3 regions of the Aquabacter sp. DMC10 genome follow, and region 2 is predicted to be linked to each of the others. Evidence: predicted binding sites of a transcription regulator. Region 2 holds the regulator's gene; each other region holds the start of a gene.
The links. Region 2 encodes HrcA, which represses chaperone genes, less so after heat shock. Its sites were predicted from a motif close to GTTAGCACTCNCNNNNNGNGAGTGCTAAC; they were not measured.

Region 1: the regulator HrcA is predicted to act here: its motif matches at 2,225-2,253, upstream of groES (co-chaperone GroES).
Region 3: the regulator HrcA is predicted to act here: its motif matches at 1,755-1,783, upstream of groES (co-chaperone GroES).

Annotation. Positions count from the first base shown of each region.
Region 1 covers NZ_JBQUYX010000005.1:254,509-258,894, forward strand. Annotated here, with positions in the region: gene queA (tRNA preQ1(34) S-adenosylmethionine ribosyltransferase-isomerase QueA) at 1-100, opposite strand, end outside; gene ACT54L_RS15720 (carbonic anhydrase) at 236-952, opposite strand; gene ACT54L_RS15725 (exopolysaccharide biosynthesis protein) at 1,035-1,637, opposite strand; gene ACT54L_RS15730 (usg protein) at 1,733-2,002, opposite strand; gene groES (co-chaperone GroES) at 2,379-2,693, shown strand; gene groL (chaperonin GroEL) at 2,741-4,381, shown strand.
Region 2 covers NZ_JBQUYX010000001.1:1,022,853-1,027,238, forward strand. Annotated here, with positions in the region: gene rph (ribonuclease PH) at 1-623, opposite strand, end outside; gene hrcA (heat-inducible transcriptional repressor HrcA) at 926-2,035, shown strand; gene grpE (nucleotide exchange factor GrpE) at 2,119-2,760, shown strand; gene rsmI (16S rRNA (cytidine(1402)-2'-O)-methyltransferase) at 3,806-4,386, shown strand, end outside.
Region 3 covers NZ_JBQUYX010000001.1:608,009-612,394, forward strand. Annotated here, with positions in the region: gene cytX (putative hydroxymethylpyrimidine transporter CytX) at 1-604, opposite strand, end outside; gene ACT54L_RS02815 (hypothetical protein) at 966-1,439, opposite strand; gene groES (co-chaperone GroES) at 1,831-2,118, shown strand; gene groL (chaperonin GroEL) at 2,162-3,799, shown strand; gene ACT54L_RS02830 (polyhydroxyalkanoate depolymerase) at 3,899-4,386, opposite strand, start outside.

The DNA.
Region 1 (4,386 bases), on a different contig from region 2:
CGGGACGCACCACCAGAAGCCGCGCGCTCTCGCGCGGCGTGGCGGGGCGCAAGGCGATCAGCTCGGGAGGCAAATCGAAATCGAAGGCGTCGACGCGCATCAGGCTTTCATCCAGGACGCGCGGCAGTCGGGCCGGCGCAACGGAGCGCCTTCCTAGAGCACGGGCCGAGGGGCTGGCAACGCAAACCCCGTCGATCGTGGTGCCTGTGGTCCGGTTGCGGGCGCCCGGTGCGTCTCAGATCAGCCTCACCCGCCCCGTGCCCAGCTCATAGATGCCCGTCGCCAGCTTCACCTTGCCGGAGGCAATGGCCGCTCCGATGATCTGGCTCTTGCCTGCCACCTGCCTGGCGGTCTGGAGGGCATTGGTGACCACCGCGGCTTCCACCAGGTCGCCCCCTTGCCCCTGGGCGGCGGCCACGGCGGGCAGGATATTGTCGATGAGGCCGGGCAAGTGGCCGGGAAACAGCGCCTTCTGGGTGGCGGCCTTCACCGCTGCGGCCACCGCCCCACAGCCGGTGTGGCCGAGCACCAGCAAAAGCGGCACGCCCAGATAGGCAACCGCATATTCAAGGCTCGCGAGCCCGTCATTATCCACCACGTTCCCGGCCAGGCGCACGACGAAGAGCTCGCCCGGCTCCTGGTCGAAGCACAGTTCAGGCGAGACCCGCGAATCGGAGCAGCCGAGCACGGCCGCAATGGGATACTGGCCCTTGGCGAGCATCTGCCGGCGGGCGGAGAAGTCCCTGTTTTCGGTGGTGTCGGCGACATAGCGGGCATTCCCGGCCATCAGCCGGTCCAGCGCCTCGCCGCCGGGAATGTCGTTGGGCGCCTTCTGCCCGGCGGGCAGGTCCTCGGCCGCCAGGGCCGGGCGCAGCAGACCCGCTCCCGCCAGGGCGGCCGCCCCGAACATGAGGCCGCGCCGCGAAATGCTCCCCGCACAGTCCTGGCACATGTCCGCCCCTCCGCGTTCCGCCCTTGATGGCCAAGGGCTGAGGCTCTTCATAGCCCAGACGCGCGACAGATGGGGCCACCGGTCAGAAAATGGCGACGGCGCCCTGCCAGATGGCCCAGCTCATGGCGGCGGTAATTAGTAGGCCGAGCAAGGTCGCGAAGAAACCAGCGAGGATCACGCCGCCATCCCGCTCCACCAGGCCAAGGCCGAACACGCAGACCGCGAAGCCCGGCGGCAGGTTGCCGAGGAAGGGAATCGGCAGCAGCAGGATGAAGCCCAGCAGCACCACTGTGGCGCCCACGATGCGGCGGGCGGTGGGACCGGCAAAGGTTTCCATGCGCGGCCGTGACCAACGCTCGAACCACATGATGTAGGGGCGCGAACGGGTGACAATGGCTTCCAGCATGGAGCGCGAGAAGGTCTGCCGCGACACCCGTTCAGGCAGCCACAACTCCTGCCGGCCCATGGCCATCTGGAGGCCGATGAGGCCGAGCACGATGCCGCAGATGACGGGGATGCCAGGCGGCATGGGAATGCAGTTGGGAATGCCGAACAGCAGGAAGATGATGCCGAAGGCGCGGTTGCGCAGCGCATTCACCAGATCGCCAATCGCCACCTTCTCGCCCTCCTGGGAAGCCAGGACGGCGGCGAGCAGTTCGGAAGTCCGCGGCGTACGGTGATCCACAGGTGCCTCGATCGATTGAGGCCCACTCATAGCACCTTGAAAGCGGCGGTGTCAGGGCGGGAGGCGATAAGAGGCCCCCTCGCCCTGCCCCAGGGTCAATTCAGGAGGTATAATCCCCCCACTGCCCGCAGCTCGGCTGGCTTGATGAGCTCACAATGGGCGACTTTCACCGAATGCAGCGGCCCGTCCAATTCGCGGCGCCAGAAGGCAAGGAACTTGTTGAGTTCCGGGAATTTGGGGGAGAGGTCGTAATCCTGCCAGATATAGGATTGAAGGAACGCGGGATGGTCAGGCAGGTGGTAGAGGATCTCGGCCGTCACGAGCCCATAGCCGGAAATCTGCTTCACGAAGTCGCCGCAAACCATGTTCGACACCTCCATGCACGCCGGAAACCCCGCCGCCTCAGCAATGCCATGTGGCGGGAACGGATCCATTGTCGGCTGACAATCTTGCGCGAGCCAGACCAAAAAATGGTTTACGCGTGCAAAAACAAGGCGTTAGCAGCGATTGATCGAGACTGCTGACAACAGCTTCGTAGCGTCCTGCGCCGGTGCGCGAGGCCGGACGGACAGCGGGGGCAAGGCCCTGCTAGCACTCCCATCCCCCGAGTGCCAAAAAATCTCCCCGCCCCCCTTGAACCCTCCCGCCGGCCCACTTAGATGGCGGCCAGGCTGCGCTCGAACGTTGGCGCGGCCGGAATGAAGTGCAATCAACGTGTCCAAGCCAATTGGAGGTTCCCCGATGGGTTTCCGTCCTCTGCACGACCGCGTGGTCGTGAAGCGCATCGAAGCTGAGCAGAAGACTGCCGGCGGCATCATCATCCCCGACACCGCCAAGGAAAAGCCCCAGGAGGGCGAGGTGGTCGCCGTGGGTCCGGGCGTGCGCAACGAGAAGGGCGAACTGGTCGCGCTCGACGTGAAGGCTGGCGACCGCGTCCTGTTCGGCAAGTGGTCCGGCACCGAGGTCAAGATCGACGGTCAGGACCTGCTCATCATGAAGGAAAGCGACATCCTCGGCGTCGTCGAGGTCTCCGCTTCCGCCAAGAAGGCGGCGTGAGCCGCTTTTTCACCCTTTCCATCGTCCCAAGCTGAAGGAGCAGGCACATGGCTGCCAAGGACGTGAAATTTTCCGGCGATGCCCGTGAGAAGCTGCTGCGCGGCGTCGACATCCTCGCCAATGCGGTGAAGGTCACGCTGGGCCCCAAGGGCCGCAACGTGGTGATCGAGAAGTCGTTCGGCGCCCCGCGCATCACCAAGGACGGCGTATCCGTCGCCAAGGAGATCGAGCTCGAGGATCGCTTCGAGAATCTCGGCGCCCAGCTGGTTCGCGAAGTCGCTTCCAAGACCAATGACCTGGCCGGCGACGGCACCACCACCGCCACCGTGCTCGCCCAGGCGATCGTGAAGGAAGGCGCCAAGGCGGTTGCCGCCGGCATGAACCCGATGGACCTGAAGCGCGGCATCGACCTCGCGGTGGAAGCCATCGTCAAGGACCTGGCCGCCAAGTCCAAGAAGGTGACCTCCAACGAGGAGATCGCCCAGGTCGGCACCATCTCCGCCAATGGCGATAGCGAGGTGGGCAAGTTCCTCGCCGAGGCCATGCAGAAGGTCGGCAACGAGGGTGTCATCACCGTCGAGGAAGCCAAGACCGCCGTCACCGAGCTGGACGTCGTCGAGGGCATGCAGTTCGACCGCGGCTACCTCTCCCCCTATTTCGTGACCAACGCCGAGAAGATGCGCGTTGAGTTCGAGGACCCCTACATCCTCATCCACGAGAAGAAGCTCGGCGCCCTCCAGGAGCTGCTGCCCGTTCTCGAGGCCGTGGTGCAGTCCGGCAAGGCGCTGGTCATCATCGCCGAGGACGTGGAAGGCGAGGCTCTGGCCACCCTCGTGGTCAACAAGCTGCGCGGTGGCCTGAAGGTCGCGGCCGTGAAGGCTCCCGGCTTCGGCGATCGCCGCAAGGCCATGCTGCAGGACATCGCGATCCTGACCGGCGGCCAGGCCATCTCCGAGGACCTCGGCATCAAGCTCGAGAACGTGAACCTCACCATGCTCGGCCGCGCCCGCAAGGTCGTGATCGAGAAGGAGAACACCACGATCGTCGACGGTGCCGGCGAGAAGGCCGACATCGAGGCCCGCGTCGCCCAGATCAAGGCCCAGATCGAAGAGACCACCTCCGACTACGACCGTGAGAAGCTCCAGGAGCGTCTCGCCAAGCTCGCGGGCGGCGTCGCGGTGATCCGCGTCGGCGGCGCGACCGAGGTCGAGGTCAAGGAGAAGAAGGACCGCGTGGACGACGCCCTGCACGCCACCCGCGCTGCGGTGGAAGAAGGCGTGCTGCCCGGCGGCGGCGTGGCCCTGCTGCGCTCCATCAAGGCGCTGGAAGGCCTCACCGGCACCAACTCGGACCAGAAGACCGGCATCGAGATCGTCCGCCGCGCCATCCAGTCCCCCGCCCGCCAGATCGCCAGCAATGCCGGCGATGACGGCTCGGTGGTGGTCGGCAAGATCCTCGAGAACGCCGACTACGCGTTCGGCTACGACGCCCAGTCCGGCACGTATGTGGACATGGTGAAGGCCGGCATCATCGACCCCACCAAGGTGGTGCGCACCGCGCTCCAGGATGCGGCCTCCATCGCGGCCCTCATCGTGACCACCGAAGCCCTCGTCGCCGACCTGCCCAAGAAGGGCGGCGCAGCGGCCCCCGCCATGCCCGGCGGCGGCATGGGCGGCATGGATTTCTGAGGAAA
Region 2 (4,386 bases):
GGGGTCTTCTCGGCCGTGCCCTGGATCTCCACGATGCCGCCGGTTCCTGTCATGACGAAATTGGCGTCGGTCTCGGCCTTGCTGTCCTCGGCATAGTCGAGGTCCAGCACGGGGGTCCCGTTATAGATGCCGCAGGACACCGCCGCCACATGCTCGCGCAGGGGGATTTCCTTGACCATGGAGCGGGCGCGCATCCAGGCGAGGCAATCGTACAGGGCGATCCAGGCGCCGGTGATGGCGGCGGTGCGGGTGCCGCCATCGGCCTGGAGCACGTCGCAATCGAGCGTGATCTGGCGCTCGCCGAGGCCGACGAGGTCGGTGACCGTGCGCAGCGAGCGGCCGATCAGGCGCTGGATTTCCTGGGTGCGGCCGGAGGGCTTGCCCTGGGTGACCTCGCGGCGGGTGCGCTCCAGGGTGGCGCGGGGCAGCATGGAATATTCCGCCGTCACCCAGCCCCGGCCCTGGCCCTTCAGCCACGGCGGCAGGCGCTCTTCCAGGGTCGCAGCCACCAGCACATGGGTGTCGCCGAACTTGACGAGGCAGGACCCTTCCGCATGGCGCATCACGCCCCGCTCGAAGGAAACGGGACGCATCTCGTCGGCGGCGCGTCGGCTGGGGCGCATTCGTCTGTCCAATCCGTGGTGAAACAGGGCGCCGGTTGTAGGGGCCGGGAGGCGCGGGGGCAAGGGGCTGCGCAGGGGGAGGCATTGAGCGGAGCGCAGGGCTGCCATTAGGATGAGGGTTCGCACCCTGCGGGAACGGGAGCCATGTTGGAGCACAAGGGGGGTCGGCGGCAGGTGTTGGCCAAGGCGGCAGCGTCCCTCCTTGGCGGCGGGTGTCCTGCTGCCTATGTGCGGAAAGGCGAGAGGAAACGCCGGACCACGCGGCGCCCCCTGCGTCTTTGCCTCCTGCCCCGAAACCCGGAATGACCGCCGTGCCCCTGAACCCGTTCATTCCCCCGAACTCCGCCGCCCTCGCCCAGCTGGACGAGCGCTCGCGGGAAATTTTCCGCCAGATCGTGGAGAGTTATCTCGCCACCGGCGAACCGGTGGGCTCGCGCAATCTCTCGCGCATCATCCCCATGACCTTGTCGCCCGCCTCGGTGCGCAACGTGATGGCGGACCTGGAGGCGGCGGGGCTCATCTATGCGCCCCACACCAGCGCCGGGCGCCTGCCCACCGACCAGGGCCTGCGCTTCTTCGTGGATGCGCTGCTGGAGATCGGCGACGTCAACGAGCGCGACCGCAAGAGCATCGAGACCCAGGTGGCCGCCGCCGCCAAGGGCTATTCGGTGGAAGGCATCCTCAACGAGGCCTCCGCGCTTTTGTCCGGCCTCTCGCGGGGGGCGGGCGTGGTGACCACCACCAAGAGCGACCCGCGCCTCAAGCATGTGGAATTCGTGCCGCTGGACCCGCGCCGGGCATTGGTGATCCTGGTCTCCGAAGACGGGCAAGTGGAAAACCGCGTCCTGCCCTTGCCCGCCGGCTTGCCCGTGTCGGCGCTGGTGGAGGCCTCCAATTTCCTCAATGCCCGGGTGCGCGGGCGCACGCTCGGCGAGGCGCGCAGCGAAATGGAGGCGCAGACCGCCCAATTGCGCCGGGAACTGGACGAACTGACCGCCCGGGTGGTGGAGGAAGGCTTTGCCTCCTGGTCCGGCGGGGATGCGTCGGAACGTCGCCTCATCGTGCGCGGGCAGGCCAAGCTGCTGGAGGATTTGCGGGCGCTGGACGACCTGGAGCGCATCCGCCTGCTGTTCGACGATCTGGAGGCCAAGAGCGAGGTGGTGGACCTGCTCGGCCGGGCGGAAGAGGCGCAATCCATGCGCATTTTCATCGGCGCGGAGAACAAGTTGTTCTCGCTGTCGGGCTCGTCCACCATCGTCGCCCCCTATCGCGACGGGCAGGGCCGGGTGGTGGGCGTGCTGGGCGTGATCGGGCCGACACGGCTCAATTATGGCCGCATCGTCCCCATGGTGGACTTCACCGCGCGGGTGGTCAGCCGCATTCTGGGAGCGCCCGGGTCCGACTCCGCTTGATTTTTATCCCCGCGATGCCGATATGCGGGGCGAATGGAGGCCGGCCCCGGCGGGTCGGCATGTGACGTGACGAGGACAGCGTGATGAGCGAGCAGGGTGGCGCGAGCGACAACAATCGCACCAATCCGGCTGCGGACCCGGAAATTGCCGACATGCAGGAGCTGGCATCCGCGGCCGCCGACGGTTTCCATGCCGAGCGCGAGCGTCTGGCGGCCGAGGTCGCGGCTTTCAAGGACAAGTATCTGCGCGCCTTCGCCGAGGCGGAGAACATCCGCCGCCGGGCCGAGCGCGAGATTGCCGACGCCAAGACCTATGGCGTGACCTCTTTCGCCCGCGACGTGCTGAACGTGGCTGACGATCTCGCCCGGGCGCTCGGCGCCGTGGAGGCCGAGGTGAAGGAAAAGGCCGAGGGCGGCGTGAAGTCGCTGCTGGACGGCCTCGAACTCACCGAGCGCAGCCTCCTGAAGGCGCTGGAAAAGTACGGCGTGCGGCGGATCGAGCCCAAGGGGCAGCGCTTCGACCCCCATCTCCACCAGGCCATGTTCGAGATCCCCGACGAGACGGTGCCCTCGGGCACGGTGCTCCAGGTGGTGCAGGCCGGCTATGTGATCGGCGACCGCGTCCTGCGCCCCGCCATGGTGGGCGTCTCCCGCGGCGGCCCCAAAGCCCCGCGCGAGGAGCCGGCCGAGGCCAAGGGCGATACGGACGAGGCCGGCAAGGCCTGATCCTTCTGTTTCTGGATGGTGTGCGACGGCCGGGCTCTGCCCGGCCGTTTGCGTTTGGGGGAGCGTTCTGGCCATTGTCTCCCCTCCGGACACCTCCCCTCCATTTCCCCCTCCCTCCATTTCCCCCTCCCCAACCCTCCCCCGCTTAGCGGGAGAGGGGGCCTGTCGCGCTGGGGGAGAGGTTGGGAGGATGCAGGCCGAGGCAGAGCAGAGCGCCGCCCCGACCGGGCGCACGGAAGTCCCCTCTCCCGCAAAGCGGGGGAGGGATAGGGAGGGGGCAGGGCGAGAGCCCCCAATTACCCCGCCTGAGAAAAATATCCTAGACTATATTCCTATATTGCTGCACCTCTGCTATGGTGTGCTCACCTGACACCAAGGAGGGGCGCGTCCGGAGCGGCCTGACGGGTGGTGCCGGGGGCGGGTGTCCGACGGGACGGGGAATAACGCCCCCCGAACCGTTAGCAGAGGAGGCTGAAGGTCCAGGCGCACCGATCCGGCAGTGGTTCGGCCGGTGCTGATGGGAGAACCTGTCGCCCACGCGGCGCGGGACCGAGGCCACAAATCCCCGCGCGGGAGCGGACGGAGCCCGGCTCCGACGTCAAACCCTTACCCATCTGGCGCGCCGCCGCGCGCCGGCCGCTCCCGCATCCCTCCACCTCGCCATCGGCGGGGATGTTGGTGCTGGGCGGCGAAGGGCTCGCATCCTCTTGCCGACCGCCCTTGCCCCCTCCCCCACCCTTCAGCGCTTCGCGGGAGAGGGGGCCGGTTCCGCAGGGGGAGGGTTTGAGATGACCGACGCCAAGGCAGAGCAGAGCCAACGCCCGAAAATCCCCCCTCCAGCGAAGCGCGGGAGAGGCGAGACGGGAGGGGCAAGGCGGGACAGAGCCAGGAGCCGAAGACCATGGCACAGGACAGAGCAGAGGGGGCACGGGTGCCCGCAGGGCCGAAGGGGGAATGCGCCCAGCCCGCTGCGCCGGCCCGCCCGGCCCCGCCGGCCACGGATTGCACAGCCCGGCGCGGCGCGGGATCTGCTATAAGGCGCCCCATGAACGCCTCGCCTTCCGCGCCCGATCGCCCGCGCGCCTATGTCATCGCCGGAACCCGCCTGCCCGCCGCCCGCCTCGCGCCGGGCCTGCATGTGGTGGCGACCCCCATCGGCAATCTCGGCGACATCACGCTGCGCGCCCTGGAGACCTTGGCCGGGGCCGACGTGATCGCCTGCGAGGACACCCGCATGTCCCGCCGCCTCTTGGACCGCTACGGCATCGAGGCGCCGCTCGTGCCCTATCACGACCATAATGGCGCCAGCATGCGCCCGCGCCTGCTGGCCCGCCTTGCGGCCGGCGAGGCGGTGGCGCTGATATCCGACGCCGGCACGCCACTCGTGTCAGACCCCGGCTTCAAGCTGGTGGTGGAGGTGGCGCAGGCGGGCCATCGCATCCATCCCTTGCCCGGCGCCTCCGCGCTCCTGGCGGCCCTGGTGGCGGCGGGCCTGCCCACGGACCGCTTCCTGTTCGACGGCTTCCTGCCGCCCAAGGCCGGCCAGCGGGCCGGGCGCATCGCCGAACTGAAGGCCTTCCCCGCCACCCTCATCCTTTATGAAACCGGCCCCCGCCTGCCCGAAAG
Region 3 (4,386 bases), 410 kb from region 2:
CAAAGCCGAGGCCGCCTTCCGCAGGGCGGGTGAACAGGGCCTTGAGGTCATGCTGGGCCAGCAGCCGAAAGGTCAGCCACGCGGCCGCGGCCAGGATCAGCCACAATCCCCAGGCCCGCAGGAAACGGCGCACGAAAGACACCGGGCCGAGCACGGCGATGCCGGTGGCCAGGGCGCCGAAGACCACCGTCCACACCACCGGCATGGAAACGCCAAGGGTGGTGCGCAGGAGCGCATCGGCAGCCTGGCTCATGATGATGATCTCGAACGACCCCCATCCCACCAGTTGGATCACGTTGATGAGGGTGGGCACCACGGCGCCGCGCAGGCCGAGCGTCGGCCGTAGCATGGCCATGGAGGCGAGGCCGGTATCCGCCCCGATGACCCCCACCAGCGCCAGCAGGATGACCCCCAAGGCCGAGCCGGCGAGGATCGCCCCCAGAGCCGCGCCCAGGCTCAGGGCGGGCGTGAGCAGAGCGCCCGCCTGGAGGACGAGGAGCCCGATCCCCAACGAGAACCACAGGGCAAAGGCATCCCGCGCGCCGAAAGCCCGCTGGGCGGGGGCGACGGGGACGAGGGGATCATAGGAAGAAGGAGAGTCCATGGGGCCACCGGCAAGCTGTGCCGTCGCGGACCCTAGAGCATTTTCGCGCGCAGTGGGAACCGGTTCGCGTGAAGGAAATGCGCCAGGAACAAAGATTTAGACCGCTTCAGCTTTGCCATGGAACGCTGAAGCGCTCGACAAAGTCCTCCCAGCCACGAAAAATCTGAAGGACGCGAGCCGTTGAAGCCGAGGCTGGCCATCACCACGCCCAGTTTTGGCAAAGCCGAGGCCAGTCCGGTGGAAGCGCCGCGGCCCTCCCGCCCGGCCAGGGGGTTCTCCCTGGCTGCATCGGACCCATCAACCCGCCCCGGCAGCAGGGCGGGAGGCGCGCGCCGATCCCATCAGCCGGCGCGCGGACCGGTCACGGGCAACGGACATAAACCATGGTGCCGTAGCGCTTGGAGACTTCCGGGTCGACCCACTTCAGCACCAGCACATTGCCGTTGAAGGAGATCACCTGGCGGTCGCGCTCGCCTCCCGCCGGGTCTTCCGCCGGGCCGATGAAGACCGGCTGGCCGGGCACCTGCTTGGAGATGACCTCGGTGAGTTTGTTGTCGTCGGCGAGGTACATCATCACGCCGCCATTGGGGCCGGCGGTGATGACATAGGGATTGGAGCACTGGGCGCGGGCCTGGTTTTCCGTGCGCTGGGCGTCTTCCGGCCGGTGATAGGCGGCAAGGCCATAGCGCCCCACGAGGCTCGCGGCGGCGATAGGGCTCGTATATTGCGGCACTGCGGGCTGCGGGGGAGGCGGGGGCTCAGAGGCGCAGCCCGCCAGAGCGAGAGCGGCGATGAAGGCAGCGGCGGCAAACCGACCGCGCGACCCTTGCCGCACCGCCCGGTCCTCTTTGCGACCCTCGTGCCCGGCACGCGACCTGCCTGCGAGCGATGAAGCGGGAGACCAAGACATTCACAAACTCCGAAGCAAGCGCCCGAACCGCATCGCCGCGCTCCCGGAAGGAACCGGCGATTGGGACCATAGTGCCTGTTCGGCGCGGCGTCGATGCTCGTACCGAAGGGTCGCCCCTCCGCCGCCGCCAGCCCGCCCGCCGATGGCCTCAAGATCGCCAATCTAGCTGGCCATCTCTTACATAAAGGTAAGGGCCGCCTCCTTGACGGGCCGCAAGCGCCATCCTATCTCCGGTCGCGGATTGGCACTCTCCAGATGGGAGTGCCAACATTCGCGGGCCAAGCGCCCGCAGGGATAAACTGAGAGGATCAGGCCCATGTCCTTCCGCCCTCTGCATGACCGCGTGGTCGTCAAGCGCATCGAAGCCGAGCAGAAGACCGCCGGCGGCATCATCATCCCCGACACCGCCAAGGAAAAGCCCCAGGAGGGCGAGGTCGTCTCCGTGGGCCCCGGCGCCCGCGACGAGAGCGGCAAGGTCGTGGCGCTTGATGTCAAGGCCGGCGACCGCGTCCTGTTCGGCAAGTGGTCCGGCACCGAGGTCAAGATCGACGGCCAGGACCTGCTCATCATGAAGGAAAGCGACATCCTCGGCGTGATCGGCTGAGGCTTCGGCGCTTTTTCCCTTTTCTCATTCAGGAGTAAGGCACATGGCTGCCAAAGAAGTGAAATTTTCCGGCGATGCCCGTGAGAAGCTGCTGCGCGGCGTCGACATTCTCGCCAATGCTGTGAAGGTCACGCTCGGCCCCAAGGGCCGCAACGTGGTGATCGAGAAGTCCTTCGGCGCCCCGCGGATCACCAAGGACGGCGTATCGGTCGCCAAGGAGATCGAGCTCGAGGACAAGTTCGAGAATCTCGGCGCCCAGCTGGTCCGCGAAGTCGCTTCCAAGACCAATGACCTGGCCGGCGACGGCACCACCACCGCCACCGTGCTCGCCCAGGCAATCGTCAAGGAAGGCGCCAAGGCTGTTGCCGCCGGCATGAACCCGATGGACCTGAAGCGCGGCATCGACCTTGCCACCGCCGAGGCCGTCCGTGACATCCAGGCCCGCGCCAAGAAGGTCTCCTCCTCCGCCGAGGTGGCCCAGGTCGGCACCATCTCAGCCAACGGCGATGCCTCCATCGGCGAGATGATCGCTGGCGCCATGCAGCGCGTGGGCAACGAGGGTGTCATCACCGTCGAGGAAGCCAAGACCGCTGACACCGAGCTGGAAGTGGTCGAGGGCATGCAGTTCGACCGCGGCTATCTGTCTCCCTATTTCATCACGAATGCGGAGAAGATGATCGCCGACCTGGAAGATCCCTTCCTGCTGATTTTCGAGAAGAAGCTCTCCGGCCTCCAGCCGATCCTGCCCGTTCTTGAGGCTGTCGTGCAGACCGGCAAGCCGCTGGTGATCGTGGCCGAGGACGTGGAAGGCGAGGCGCTGGCCACCCTCGTGGTCAACAAGCTGCGCGGTGGCCTGAAGGTCGCGGCCGTCAAGGCCCCCGGCTTCGGCGATCGCCGCAAGGCCATGCTGGAAGACATCGCCATCCTGACCGGTGGCCAGGTGATCTCCGAGGATCTCGGCATCAAGCTCGAGAACGTCACCCTCGCCCAGCTCGGCCGTGCCAAGAAGGTCATCCTCGAGAAGGAAAAGACCACGATCGTCGACGGCGTTGGCGAGAAGGCCGACATCGAGGCCCGCGTCGCCCAGATCAAGGCCCAGATCGAAGAGACCTCCTCCGACTACGACCGTGAGAAGCTCCAGGAGCGTCTGGCCAAGCTCGCGGGCGGCGTCGCGGTGATCCGCGTCGGCGGCGCGACCGAGGTCGAGGTCAAGGAGAAGAAGGATCGCGTGGACGACGCCCTGAACGCCACCCGCGCTGCGGTGGAAGAAGGCATCGTCCCCGGCGGCGGCGTGGCCCTGCTGCGCGCCAAGAAGGCGGTCGAGGCCCTGACCTCCGACAATCCCGACATCGCCGCCGGCATCAAGATCGTCCTGCGCGCCCTCGAGGCCCCCATCCGCCAGATCGCCGAGAATTCCGGCGTGGAAGGCTCCATCGTGGTGGGCAAGGTGCTGGAGACCAAGGAGCCGAACTTCGGCTTCAACGCCCAGACCGAGGAATATGTGGACCTGGTGGCTGCCGGCGTCGTCGACCCGGCCAAGGTGGTGCGCACCGCCCTCCAGGACGCTTCTTCCGTGGCCGGCCTGCTGGTGACCACCGAGGCGCTCGTGGCCGAGCTGCCGAAGAAGGAATCCGCGGCCCCCGCCATGCCCGGCGGCGGCATGGGCGGCATGGACTTCTGAGGCAGTCCAAGCCGACCAAGACCTTAAGTGCCCAGCCGGCAGCGCCGGCTGGGGGCTGATACAGAAAGGGCGCGGTTCCGGCCGCGCCCTTTTTGCGTTTCAGACCGTCTCGGCGAAAGCCAGCGCGTGGGCCAGAGCGGGCAGCACGTCGCGGCGCATGCGGCCGCCGTAGAAAAGAGAGAAGTGCCCCGCCCCCTTCACCAGCCGATGCCGACGCATGGCCGCCGGCACGTTGGGACACAGGGCGTGCGCGGCCTCCGTCTGGCCGGGGGCGGCGATGTCGTCATCCTCGCCCTCAAGTGTCAGGAGAAGCGTGCGGTCAATGGCCGCCAGATCCACCCGGCGCCCTCCCACATGGAGCGTCCCGGCGGCGAGCTGACGCTGCCGGAACACGCGTTCCACATTCTCCAGGAAGAACTCCGCCGGAATATCCATCATGTCCCAGCACAGCCGGGCGAGCGGGAAGTTCAGCGGATCATCGCCATCATCGGCCAGCAGCTTCAGCGGCAGTTCGCCGCCCGTGAGGCCTTGCCGCCAGAGGTAAAAGCCAAACGCCTGCATCTGCCGGCTACGGGGGAAGACCCGCC